Linked DNA regions of Actinomadura rubteroloni. The protein of the gene in region 2 interacts with the protein of the main gene of each other region in a pairwise test. Links are inferred from orthologs where the notes say so. Each region holds a gene or a part of one and is shown on either strand. Other genes may lie near its edges.

Region 1 (5,480 bases), on a different replicon or contig from region 2:
TTCACCGGGGACCCGCGCCGCGCCGGACGGGTCATGGCCGGTCCAAGATCCGTCAGCCGGCGAACGCCAGGATCGCGGCGAACGTCCCGGCGACCATGAACGGCCCGTAGGGGATGGCGTCCCGGCGGCCCCGGCGCCGCGCGAGCAGCAGCCCGACCGCGACGAGCCCCCCGGACAGGTACGTCACGACGACGCCCGTCACCCACGCGTCCGACCCGTACCACCCGAGGTACAGCCCGAGGACCCCGGCGAGCTTGACGTCCCCGAACCCGATCTGGCCGGGCAGCAGGAACCACTGCACGGCGTACAGCGTCCACAGGGTCGCGAGCCCGATCAGCGCGTGGACGAACGGCAGCGCGTCCCCCTCGACGGCCGCCGCCGCGCCGAGCAGCGCCAGTGCGATCGGATAGGACGGCAGCGTCAGCGGATTCGGCAGCCGGTGCAACTTCAGGTCCACCAGCACGAGCAGCGCACCGACCACGCCCAGGTACAGCACGGCGGCCAGTTCGGGCCGCGCGAACGTCCGCGCGCCGAGGACGGCGGCGGCGAGCGCGCACGCGGCGACCGTCAGCGCCGGACGCCGCCACAGCGGCTCGGTCCAGTCCGCCCGCCACGACCACGCCGTCGGCTCCTCTTCAGCCGCCGCTTCGGCCCCCGCCTCGGCGTCCGGCGGCCCGGCGGGGTCGGCGGCCGAGGGCGGCGCGGCGGCCGAGTCCACGGGCGGGTCCACGGGCGGCGCGGCGGCCGGGCCGGTGGACGGGTCCGGGGGCGGCGTGGGGGGCGCGAAGTCGCTCACGCGCGAACCTTATGCGACCCCTGCGCGTAGCCCCTACACGTAGGCGTGTACGCCCGTCAGCGGCGCAGGACGCTCAACTCGACGCCGCCGACGATCCGGCCGCGCAGCAGTTCGGCGAGCCGGTCGGAGACGCGCTGGACGGTGACCCGCTCGTCGTGGCCGTCCACCACCGCGAAGCGCACCGCCAGCTCGGCGCTCTCGCCCCGGGCGACGCGGACGCCCGCGACCGCCGGGTCCGAGCCGAACGCGGCGTCGATCGCGGCGAGGACGTCGGGGTCCTCGTGCGGCGGCGGGATGAGGCGGCCCTCGGCGAGCAGGTGCAGGCGCAGGCCGTCCACGGCGAACGGGACGGGGCCGGCGACGTCCACGACGAGCGCGTCGGCGCCCTCGTCCAGCGCCGCCAGGCACGCCTGCCGGACGGTCACGGCGACGGGCCGCGCGTCCGACCGCCACGCCCGGAGCGCGGCGGTGGAGGTGAAGCCGAGCACGCCGCGCCGGCCGTCCGCGCCGACGAGCGTCGGCAGGGCCATGTCGCTGGACTTCTCGCGGCGCAGTTCGCCGGGTTCGACCGCCTCCTCCTCGGTGAGGACGGCGACGACCGGCACCAGCAGCCGCGCGCCGTGCAGCTCCCGCAGCACGGCGTGCTCGCCGGCGCGGCCGGCGGCGTAGGCGGTCAGGGCCGCGCCGAGGCCGGGGTCGGCGGCGCCGTCGTCGTCGGGGAACTGGGGTCGGGGAATGGTCTTACCGGACACCCGCGCAAGGCTATAGCCTCCCGGCGACAGCGGAGCGCCACTCCGCGAACACGGCCCGTGTCAGGCGCGGGCGCGGTCCCGGCCGAGGCCCGCGAGACGGCGGACGGCCTCGTCGATGACCTCGTCCCGCTTGCAGAACGCGAACCGCACGAACGCGGCGCCGTCCTCGGGCCGCTGGTAGAAGACCTGGGTCGGGACGGCGACGACGCCCGCAGCGTCCGGCAGCGCGCGGGCCAGCGCGACGCCGTCGGAGTAGCCGAGCGGCCGGATGTCGGCCTGGACGAAGTAGGTCCCCTGCGGCCGGTAGGCGACGAACCCGGCGGCCTCCAGCCCGGTGATCAGCCGGTCCCGTTTGCGCTCCAGCGACGCCCGCAGCTCCGCGACCCACGGCAGTTCCGCGCGCAGCCCGTGCGCGGCGGCGTGCTGCCACGGCCCGCCGGTCGCGTACGTCAGGAACTGCTTGACGGTCTGGACCGCCCGGACGTACGGGGCCGGCCCGGTGACCCAGCCGGTCTTCCAGCCGGTGACCGAGAAGGTCTTGCCGACCGAGGACACGACGACCGTCCGGTCCCTCATCCCGGGCAGCGTCGCGAGCGGGACGTGCTCGGCGCCGTCGAACGTCAGGTACTCGTAGACCTCGTCGGTGACGGCCGTGACGTCGCGGTCCCGGCAGACGGCCGCGATCTCCGCCAGCTCGTCGCGGGTGAACACCGTCCCGGTCGGGTTGTGCGGCGAGTTGACCAGGATCACCTTGGTGCGCGGCGTGACGGCGGCGCGCAGCTCGCCGGGGTCGAAGGTGAACCGCCCTTCGACGGGACGCAGCAGGACGGTCCGCAGCCGCGCGCCCGCGAGCGCGACGGTGGCGGCGTAGGAGTCGTAGGTCGGCTCGAACGCGACGACCTCGTCCCCCGGCCCGGCGAGCGCCAGCACCGCCGCCGCGATGCCCTCGGTGGCGCCGACCGTGACGTAGACCTCGGTCTCGGGGTCGTAGCCGAGGCCGTAGCGCTCCTTCTTCTGCGCCGCGACGGCCTCGCGGAGCTCGGGCAGGCCGGGCCCGGGCGGGTACTGGTTGCCGCCGCCCTCGATCGCCGCGACGGCCGCCGCGAGCATCCCGGGCGGCCCGTCGGTGTCGGGGAATCCCTGGCCGAGGTTGATCGACCCGGTCCGGACGGCCAGCGCGGTCATCTCCGCGAAGATCGTCGTCCCGAATCCCCGCATGCGCTCGACCAACGGCTCCGTCACGCGTCCGAGCCTAACCCGCTCACCGCAGCCGGGACTTGACGACCTTGCCCATCGCGTTGCGCGGCAGGGAGTCCACGAGATGCACCGCGCGGGGACGCTTGTGGACCGACAGGCGGCTCGCGACGAACTCCGTCAGCTCCCCCGCGCTCGCGCCGTCGGCGACGACGAACGCCGTGACCTGCTCGCCGAGGTCGTCGTGCGGGGTGCCGATCACGGCGGCCTCGCGGACGCCGGGGTGGGCGAGCAGCGCGTCCTCGATCTCGCCCGCGCCGATGCGGTAGCCGCCGCTCTTGATGAGGTCGGTGGACGCGCGGCCGACGATGCGGTGCGTTCCGTCCGGCTCGACGGCCGCGATGTCGCCGGTGCGGAACCAGCCGTCCGCCGTGAACGCCGCGGCGGTCGCGTCCGGGCGGTTCAGGTAGCCGTCGAACAGCGTCGGGGCCTGGACGTGCAGTTCGCCGGGGGTCTCGCCGTCGTGCGGGACGGGCGTTCCGTCCTCGGCGGCCAGGCGCGTGCGGACGCCGGGCAGCGGCGTCCCGACCCGGCCGGGGCGGCGCGGGCCGTCCGCGCGGGCGCTGACGGTGATCAGCGTCTCGGTCATCCCGTACCGCTCGACGGGCCGGTGCCCGGTCAGCTCCGCGACCCGCTCGAACACCGGGACGGGCAGCGGCGCGCTCCCCGACACGAGCAGCCGGGCGCCGCGCAGCGCGGCGGCGGCGCCGGGGTCGGCGGCCAGGCGGGACCAGACGGTCGGGACGCCGAAGAACAGCGTCCCGCCGCGTCCGGCGGCCTCGGCGTAGGCGTCCGGGCGGGGCCAGCCGGTGTGGATCACCGGCGACCCGACGCGCAGCGCGCCGAGCACCCCGAGGACCAGGCCGTGGACGTGGAACAGCGGCAGGCCGTGGACGAGCACGTCGCCGCCGGTCCAGTCCCAGGCGGCGGCGAGCGCGTCGAGCCCGGCGGCGATCGCGCTGCGGGAGACCAGGACGCCCTTCGGCGCGCCGGTCGTCCCGCTCGTGTAGAGGATGAGCGCGGTGGCGTCCGGAGCGGGCGCGGCGGCCGGGACGGCGGCGGACGGCAGGTCGTCCAGCGGGACGAGCGGCGGCCCGTCGGCCGGGGCGTCCGCGCGGGTGGCGAGCAGCAGCGCCGCGCCGGAGTCGCCGAGGATGTGGGCGCGCTCGGCGGGCCCGGAGTCGGGCGGCAGCGGGACGACCGGCACCCCGGCCAGCAGCCCGCCCACCACGGCGGCGATCGTCGCGGCCGACGCGTCGGCGTGGACCGCGACGGCCTCGGCCCCGGCGATCTCGGCGGCGACGGCGGCGGCGCGCCCGAAAAGCTCTCGGCGGGACAGGGTCTCGTCCCCGACGGTCACGGCGGGGGCGTCCCCGCCCGGGGTGCCCAGCAGGTCGGTCACGCGTGCTCCCGTTCGCTCGCCGTCGGCTCACGGGCAGTATGCACGGTATGGCTAAGGCGACGCTGAGCTACCCGGAGCTGGCCGCGCGGATCCGCGCGCTGCCGCCGTCGTGCGGGCCCGTCCGGGTCGTCGCGGTGGACGGCCCGAGCGGCGCGGGCAAGTCGACGTTCGCGCGGCGGCTGGCGGCGGTGCTCGGCGGGGCGCCGCTGGTCGCCGCCGACGACTTCCCGGTGCCGTGGGACGCCGACCCGCTCGTGTGGTGGACGCGGCTGCGCCGGGACGTCCTGGAGCCGCTGCGCGCCGGGCGCCCCGGCCGCCTCGCCCGCTACGACTGGAAACGCGGTGCGCGCGGCCCCGAGGAGGACGTCCCGGCGGCGCCGGAACTGGTCCTGGAGGGCGTCGGCGCGGGCCTGCGCGACGCGCCGCTCGCGCTGCGGATCTTCGTGGACGCGCCCCGCCCGCTGCGCCGGGACCGCGTCCTGCGCCGCGACGGCGCGCGGTTCGCCGAGGCGTGGGACGCGTGGGCGGAGAAGGAGGCACGCTACTTCGCGTCCGGGGCCGGGCCCGCCGACCTGCGGGTGGACGGCGCGTCCCTCACCGGGGAGGAATTCGGCGTGGCCGGATGAGGCCGCGCACGGCGACACCATGCCAGTGAATACTGGCGGCATTCGTCGTCCCCGCGAGGAGCATCCCCCCATGCAACCTACGCTGACCCGCCGCTCCGCCCTGGCCGCCGTCTTCACGGCCGTCCTGGCGCTCGGCGCCCTGCCCGCCGCGCTGCCCGCCGCGCAGGCCGCCCCGCCGCCCGGCGCCTGGACCGCCGCCGCCGTCCCGGCCCTCACCGCGCCGTCGTCCCTGCACGGCGTCGCCGCGCCCGACCCCGCGCACGCGTTCGCGGTCGGGATGGAGGCCAAGGAGACCGTGCCCGTCCTCCTGCGCACCGTGAACGGCGTCTGGACGCGCGACCCCGCCCCCGCCGGGATCGCGCCCAAGCTCGTGGACGTCGCGGCGGGCTCGGCGTCCAACGTGTGGGCGGTCGGGCAGCGCGCCCTCGACGACCGGGTGCCCGCCCGCGCCGTCCACTGGAACGGACGCCGCTGGAAGCCCGTCGAGCTGCCCCTGCTGACCCCGATGGCCGTGTCGGTCGACAGCGCGGGCAAGCCGTGGGTCACGGGCGTCAACGTCAACGAGAGCGACGGCTCGGCCGTCTACCGGCGGCGCGGCGGGACGTGGGAGAAGTCCCTCGACCTCCCGCCCGGCACCACGCTGTCCGCGA
Region 2 (6,803 bases):
CGGCGTGCGTCCGCCCCTTCACCGTCGCCACGAGCCCCCGCTCGTACAAGTGCATCCCGAGCCGGGTGTTCTTCGCCGCCGTGGACAGCTCCGCGATCCACAGGCAGACCGCGATCACCGCGAAGAGGACGAAGAACATCCCGAAGGCGGTCCCGGCCGCGAACAGCACGACGGCCAGCACCGCGCAGACCACCGCCGCGACGAGCGAGAACCGGATCGATCCGCCGTCCGGCTGCGCCCCCGCGTACACCCCGCGCCGAGCCCCCAGCCCGGCCCGCTCCGCCATCATGTCCATCTGCGGGGCCAACTCGCCCGCAATGTGCCCGGCCATCCCGCTCCCTCGCGATCCGTCCACCGTCGACACGGCACCGGCTCCGCGGCACCGCCCCCGGCGCGGACGCTACCAGACGAACGTGTCTATTTGACGCGCGGCCAATCCGGGCTTCGGCCACACGCGACAACGCCGCCGCGATGCGGACCGCGTCAGGCCGGGGCCGGAACGGGGGTCGGCGACGGGAGGGGAAGCTTCAAAGCCTTGAGGACGGCGCGAAGCCGGTCGGGATAGTCCGTCACGATCGCGTCGGCGCCGAGGCGGGTGAGCCAGGCCATCTCGGCGGGATCGTTGACCGTCCAGACGGCGACGGGAAGCGCCACCGCGTGAGCGTCGGCGAGCAGCGCGGGGGTCGTCAGATGGCGCTCGGGCGACAGGACCGTGGCGCCTATGGCCAGCGCCGCGCCCACCGGGTCGGCGGGCGGCAGGCCCGCCAGCCAGCGCGTACCGGGCCGCAACGTCTTGCGCTCGATCAGCGCCACGCGGCCCAGGGACGGCGCGCACTGCGCCGCCGCCGCGAGGACACGCCAGTCGAAGGCCAGCAGCCGGCTGCGGGACGTCAGGCCGTGCGCCGCGAGAACGTCCGCCACGGCAACGGTGAACCGGCGCACGCGCGCCTCCGGCCAATCCGGGTCCGTCTTCAGCTCGACCGCCAACTCCACCCGCCCGGACGGCCCGAGCAGCGCACACGCCTCGGCCAGCGTAGGCACACGGGTACCAGGAACGGGACGCTGCGTAGCGGCGAACGGGTCGGCCGTCCCGGGGACGGGCCGCCGTGCACTCGCATCCAGCGTCCTGACCTGCGCGAACGTCAGATCACCGAGCGCCCGCCCCACATACGGGAACAACGGATCACCCGCCACGGCGGGCGCGGTGTCGGCGAGGTTCACCGCCGACAGCACCTGATCGTGGCTGAGCACGACCACGCCGTCAGCGGTCATCCCCACGTCCAGTTCGACGGCGTCGACGCCGAGGTCGAGCGCGTGGACGAAGCCGGGCAGTGTGTTCTCCGGCCGCAGCCCCCGCGCCCCCCGATGACCGTGAATCTCCACGGTCCCCCCGAAGGAATTGACGTCCTCCCCTTCGCGAACGAGGGGGATTCTCTCTCCGGCGTCCGCTCGCGCGGTCGGCTTTGAGGTGGGTTCCTGTTTCATCGGGTCCTGCCTTCCGTCAGACGGGAGGTCTTACAGTCCCTCCGCAGGCGTTTACCCTGTCCGCCCGTCCGGCGGCCAGAATGTTGCGTGCCGCGTTCACGTCCCGGTCGTGGACGGTGCCGCAGGCGGTGCACGTCCATTCGCGGACGTGCAGTGGTTTGGGTCCGTCTTTCACTCCGCACGCGGAGCAGACTTGCGATGTCGGCTCGAACCTGCCGATCCGGGCGAATGCGCGGCCGTAGCGAGCTGCGTTGTATTCCAGCATCGCCACGAACTGGGACCATCCGGCGTCGTGCACGGACTTGGCGAGCCGGGTGCGGGCCAGGCCGTTCACCGCGAGGTCCTCCACGTAGACCGCTTGGTTCTCGCGGATCAACCGGGTGGACAGCTTGTGGTGATGGTCGCGCCGCGTATCGGCCACCCGGGCATGGAGCCTGGCGACGCGGGCTCTGGCCTTGATCCGGTTCGCGCTGCCTCTGGCCTTGCGCGACAACGCCCGCTGCGCCTTGCGCAACCGGCGTTCCACGCGGCGCAGGAACCGGGGGCTGGTGATCTTCCGGCCGTCCGGCAGTACCGCGAAATGCGTCAGCCCCAGGTCGATTCGGGACCGGTATCTCGGCGGTGCGACCCTGCGGCCTTTGCGCCGCCCGGCGGCGGAGGCGAAGAAGTTCCGGTAGGCGGTGTGCAGATCCGCGAGCGCTTGGACCAGGACCACCGACGACACCTCGGCGAGCCACACCCGCTCCGGGGTCTTCTTCGCCGCGGTGATGACCTGCTTCTGCAGGTCGGTGTCCTTGATGTACGGCAGCCCCGCCGAGCGGGCCTCCTGCCGGGCGCGCAACCCGTCGTTGAACACCACGCGGGCGCACCCGAATGCCCTGGCCAGCGCTTCCCGCTGGCCGGGCGCCGGGTAGACGCGGAAGTTGTACCGCAGCCGCACAGGGCCGACAGTACCAGCGGTACCGAAAGGTCCTGTCAGCATCGTCAGTCACGTGAGTACCGAACACATCGCGACCAACGACCGGCGCGCTCAGCTCGGCCGAAGCATCGACAGCGCTCGCTTTCGCGACGCCCACCTGATCGTCGAGAAGAACGGCGAACCCCGCGCCGTCCTCGTCCCCGACCACCGGTGGCAAGAACACCAGGGCGCGAATCGAAATCCGACTCACCCCGCTGTGAAGGGGTGGAAGTCCCACCCGTTGCCTGCGGTCACGCACGCAACCTACCGGGCGGTCACGAACGCGGGATGACCGGGCGGTAACTCCGAATGGGACGAACGTGCTTACTGCGTCACGGAACCGGCTCCGAAGAGGCTTTTGAGGTCCCCGAAAAGCCCGGGATTCGGCTGAACCTGGAAGTACTCCAAGTTCACCAGCAGGCCCTTGCGTCCGTGCCGTCGCAGTTGCAGGTGCACCGGCGCGTCGCCCGGGTGGGCTTTGAGGATGCGCTTCAGCTCGGCCGTGGTCGGCTCGGTGAAGCGGTCCATCGGGACGCTGATCACGACCGGTGGCTCCTTGCCGGTCGCGGCTGAGACGTCCAGGACCTCCATTTCCTGCGCATGGATCGACACGTTGCCGTCCCGCTCGTTCATCCGGCCGAGCACCGAGATCACGACGTCCGGCGCGAGCGACGGCGCGTACAACTGGTAGACCTTCGGGAAGAACAGCACTTCGATGCTGCCCTCCAGGTCCTCCAGCTTGATGATCGCCCAGGTGTTGCCCTGCTTGGTGACCTTGCGGTCCAGGCCGGCGATGATGCCCGACAGCCGGACCATGCCCTCGCGCCCGCCCGCGCCGGCCTCGGCGGTCGAGATGTCGCGGGCGCGCTCCAGGATGCGCTCCGCGCCGTCCAGCGGGTGCGAGCTGACGTACAGGCCGAGCATTTCCCGTTCGAACTGCAGCAGCGTCGCCTTGTCCCACTCGTCGCCGGTGGGGACGGCGACCGAGAACGAGCCGCCTCCGCCGTCGGCGACGTCGTCCATGCCGCCGAACAGCGAGTCCTGGCCCATCGCGGCGTTCTTCTTCTCGCTGATGACCGCGTCGATCGCCTGCTCGTGCACCGACAGCAGCGCCTTGCGCTCGTGCCCGAGGCTGTCGAACGCGCCCGCCTTGATGAGCGATTCGATGGCCCGCTTGTTGCAGACCGGCATCGGCACCTTGGACAGGAAATCGTTGAAATCGGCGTAGGCGGCGTCCTCGCGGCCCTTGAGAATGCCGTCCACGACGTTGTCGCCGACGTTGCGGATCGCGTTCAGCCCGAACCGGATGTCGTCGCCGACCGCCGCGAACCGCGCGACGCTCTCGTTCACGTCCGGCGGCAGGACCTTGACCTTCATGCGGCGGCACTCGCCGAGGTACACCGCCATCTTGTCCTTGTTGTCGCCCACGGACGTGAGCAGCGCCGCCATGTACTCGGCGGGGTAATTGGCCTTGAGGTACGCCGTCCAGTAGCTGACGAGCCCGTACCCGGCGGTGTGGGACTTGTTGAAGCCGTAGGCCGAGAACGGCACCAGGACGTCCCAGACGGCCTGGGTCGCCTCCTTGGAATAGCCGTTCTTCGACATCCCCTCCGAGAAGATGGCCCACTGCTTGTCCATCTCGGCCTTCTTCTTCTTGCCCATCGCGCGGCGGAGGATGTCCGCGCCGCCGAGCGTGTAGCCGGCGAGCTGCTGCGCGATGGCCATGACCTGCTCCTGGTAGACGACCAGGTGGTAGGTGTTGCCGAGGATCGGTTCCAGCGCGTCCTTCAGGTCGGGGTGGATCGGCTCGATGGGCTGCTGGCCCGCCTTGCGCAGCGCGTAGTTGACGTGCGCGTTCGCGCCCATCGGCCCCGGACGGCCGAGGGCGAGGACGGCCGAGACGTCCTCGAACTCCGTCGGCGACATCAGCTTTGTGAGGTCGCGCATCATCGTGGAGTCGAGCTGGAAGATGCCGAGGGTCCAGCCCGCGCGCAGCAGCGCGTAGGTCTTGTCGTCGTGCAGCGACACCTGCGCCATGTCGAGGTCGATGCCCCGGTTGGACTTCACGTTCGCGACGGCGTCGCCGAGGATCGTGAGGTTGCGCAGGCCGAGGAAGTCCATCTTGAGGGCGCCCAGCTCCTCGCAGGACGGCCCGTCGAACCCGGTGATCCGCGCGCCGTCGTCGGGCCGCTGGTGGATCGGCATGACCTCGATCAGCGGCTCGGACGACAGGATGACCCCGGCCGCGTGGACGCCGGTGCCGCGCGTCAGGCCCTCGATGCCGAGCCCGGTGTCGATGACGCGCTTGATCTCCACGTCGTCGTTGTAGAGCTGGCGCAGTTCGGCGGCCTCGGCCCAGCGCGGGTGGTTCTCGTCGAAGATCCCGGTCAGCGGGATCTCCTTGCCCATCACGGCGGGCGGGAACGCCTTGGTGATGCGGTCGCCGAGCGCGAACGGGAAGCCGAGGATGCGGCAGGCGTCCTTCACCGCGGCCTTCGACTTGATCGTCATGTAGGTGATGATCAGCGAGACGTTGTCCTCGCCGTACCGCTCGGTGACGTAGCGGATCATGTCGCCGCGCCGACGTTCGTCGAAGTCCAGGTCGACGTCCGGCATGGAGATGCGCTCGGGGTTCAGGAACCGCTCGAAGATCAGGCCGTGCTCGATCGGGTCGAGTTCGGTGATGCCGGTGACGTAGGCGACCATCGAGCCCGTCGCCGAGCCGCGGCCCGGCCCGAGCCAGATGCCGTTGTCGCGGGCGTAGTTGCAGATGTCGGCGACGACGAGGAAGTAGCCGGGGAACCCCATCGACTCGATGACGCCGAGTTCGTACTCGATCCGCTCGGTGACCTCGCGCGGCACGTCGTCGCCGAAGCGCGTGCGGGCGCCGCGCTCGGCCTCCTTGCGCAGCCACGACATCTCGGTCTCGCCGTCGGGGACGGGGAACTTCGCGGCGAGGTCGCGGTGGGAGAACACGTCCGTGTAGTCCTCGACCATCTCGGCGACGAGCAGCGTGTTGCGGCAGCCCTCCTGCCACGGGTCGGACGAGTCCACCGCCCGCATCTCCTCGGCGGTCTTGAGGTAATAACCGCTGCCTCCGAACCGGAACCGGTTCGGGTCGGACATGAGGCTCTGCGTGCCGACGCACAGCAGCGCATCGTGCGCGTCGGCCTGGCTCTCGGTGACGTAGTGGGAGTCGTTGGTGACGAGCGGCGGGATCCCGAGCCGCTTGCCGATCTCGACCAGGTCCTCCCGGACGCGGCGCTCCAGCGGGAGCCCGTGGTCCATCAGCTCCAGGAAGTAGTTCTCCTTGCCGAAGATCTCCTGGTAGGTGCCCGCGGCCTTGAGCGCCTCGTCGAAGTGGCCGAGCCGCAGCCGGGTCTGGACGGCCCCCGACGGGCAGCCCGTCGTCGCGATGATCCCTTCGCCGTGCCGCTCGAACAGCTCGGCGTCCATCCGGGGCCACTTGCGGTAGTGGCCCTCCAGCGACGCCAGCGACGAGATCTTGAACAGGTTGCGCAGGCCCTGGGCGTTCTTCGCCCACATCGTCTTGTGGAGGTAGGAGCCGGACGCCGAGACGTCGCCGCCCTCGCCGGTCGCCTCGTTGGTCTTCTTCTGGCTCGGGTCGCCCCACAGGATCGGCTTCTTGACGAACCGGGACTCGGGCGCGACGTAGGCCTCGATCCCGATGATGGGCTTGATCTCGGCCTTCTTGGCGGCCTTCCAGAACTCGTACGACCCGAACATGTTGCCGTGGTCGCTCATCGCGACCGCGGGCATCCCGAGCTCGGCGGCGCGCTCGACCAGCGGTGAGATCTTGGCCGCGCCGTCGAGCATCGAGTACTCGGTGTGAACATGCAGGTGGACGTACGAATCAGCCACGCGCCGCGCCTCCCCAAGGACCTCTCCCGACGCACACGACCCTAGCCCGTTCCGCGCCCGTCCCAAGCCCCGATCGAAGTCTGTGGATAACCTCAGGCGCCGACGTTCTCGCGGCGGCGCCGGTACCAGGGGAGAAGCCGCCAGAGCCGTCCGACCAGGACCGTCCCGGCGAGCCACAGCACGTACGTGAGCGGTGTCCACGCGCCGCCGACGCGTTCGGCGTGCCCGTCGGTGAACGTGAACGTGACGGCGTGCTGGAGCAGCGCGATCCCGTCCCAGGTGAACGTCCCGGTGACGTGCGGGTCGTGGGCGAGGACGCCGTTCTCGAAGGCGTTCTCCGCCTCGCCGAGCGCGTACAGCAGCAGCATCGGGACGAGCGAGAGGAAGTACCCGGCGGCGACCCAGGAGTGGCGCGGGCCGGGGCCGTACTCGGCGGCGAGGAACTCCTCCGCGAGCCGCCGGCTGCCGCCGAGCCGGC

Evidence for each region.
Region 1: the proteins of dnaE (region 2) and BTM25_RS13175 interact in binary tests that used the Escherichia coli proteins (3 or more experiments, as listed by UniProt). The link is inferred for Actinomadura rubteroloni from one-to-one orthologs.

The regions. Positions count from the first base shown.
Region 1 is NZ_MTBP01000002.1:388,570-394,049, forward strand. What follows is about bases 700-3,512. They hold BTM25_RS13175 (pyridoxal phosphate-dependent aminotransferase), read right to left. Parts: upstream 2,791-3,512; coding sequence 1,609-2,790; downstream 700-1,608. Other genes in these bases: BTM25_RS13165 (prepilin peptidase), read right to left, coding at 700-796; BTM25_RS13170 (SseB family protein), read right to left, coding at 853-1,548; BTM25_RS13180 (AMP-binding protein), read right to left, coding at 2,810-3,512. Also shown: more of BTM25_RS13165, read right to left, coding at 53-699; more of BTM25_RS13180, read right to left, coding at 3,513-4,204; BTM25_RS13185 (uridine kinase family protein), read left to right, coding at 4,252-4,830; BTM25_RS13190 (hypothetical protein), read left to right, coding at 4,901-5,480. UniProt on the Escherichia coli protein: Shows aminotransferase activity with methionine and histidine as substrates, and to a lesser extent also with phenylalanine.
Region 2 is NZ_MTBP01000001.1:319,680-326,482, reverse strand. The notes cover bases 2,568-6,703. They hold dnaE (DNA polymerase III subunit alpha), read right to left. Parts: upstream 6,326-6,703; coding sequence 2,768-6,325; downstream 2,568-2,767. Other genes in these bases: BTM25_RS01480 (hypothetical protein), read right to left, coding at 6,418-6,703; BTM25_RS29020 (hypothetical protein), read left to right, coding at 2,568-2,735. In the rest of the region: BTM25_RS01500 (DUF6585 family protein), read right to left, coding at 1-331; BTM25_RS01495 (glycerophosphodiester phosphodiesterase family protein), read right to left, coding at 484-1,383; BTM25_RS01490 (RNA-guided endonuclease InsQ/TnpB family protein), read right to left, coding at 1,502-2,425; more of BTM25_RS29020, read left to right, coding at 2,478-2,567; more of BTM25_RS01480, read right to left, coding at 6,704-6,803. UniProt on the Escherichia coli protein: DNA polymerase III is a complex, multichain enzyme responsible for most of the replicative synthesis in bacteria. This DNA polymerase also exhibits 3' to 5' exonuclease activity. The alpha chain is the DNA polymerase catalytic subunit.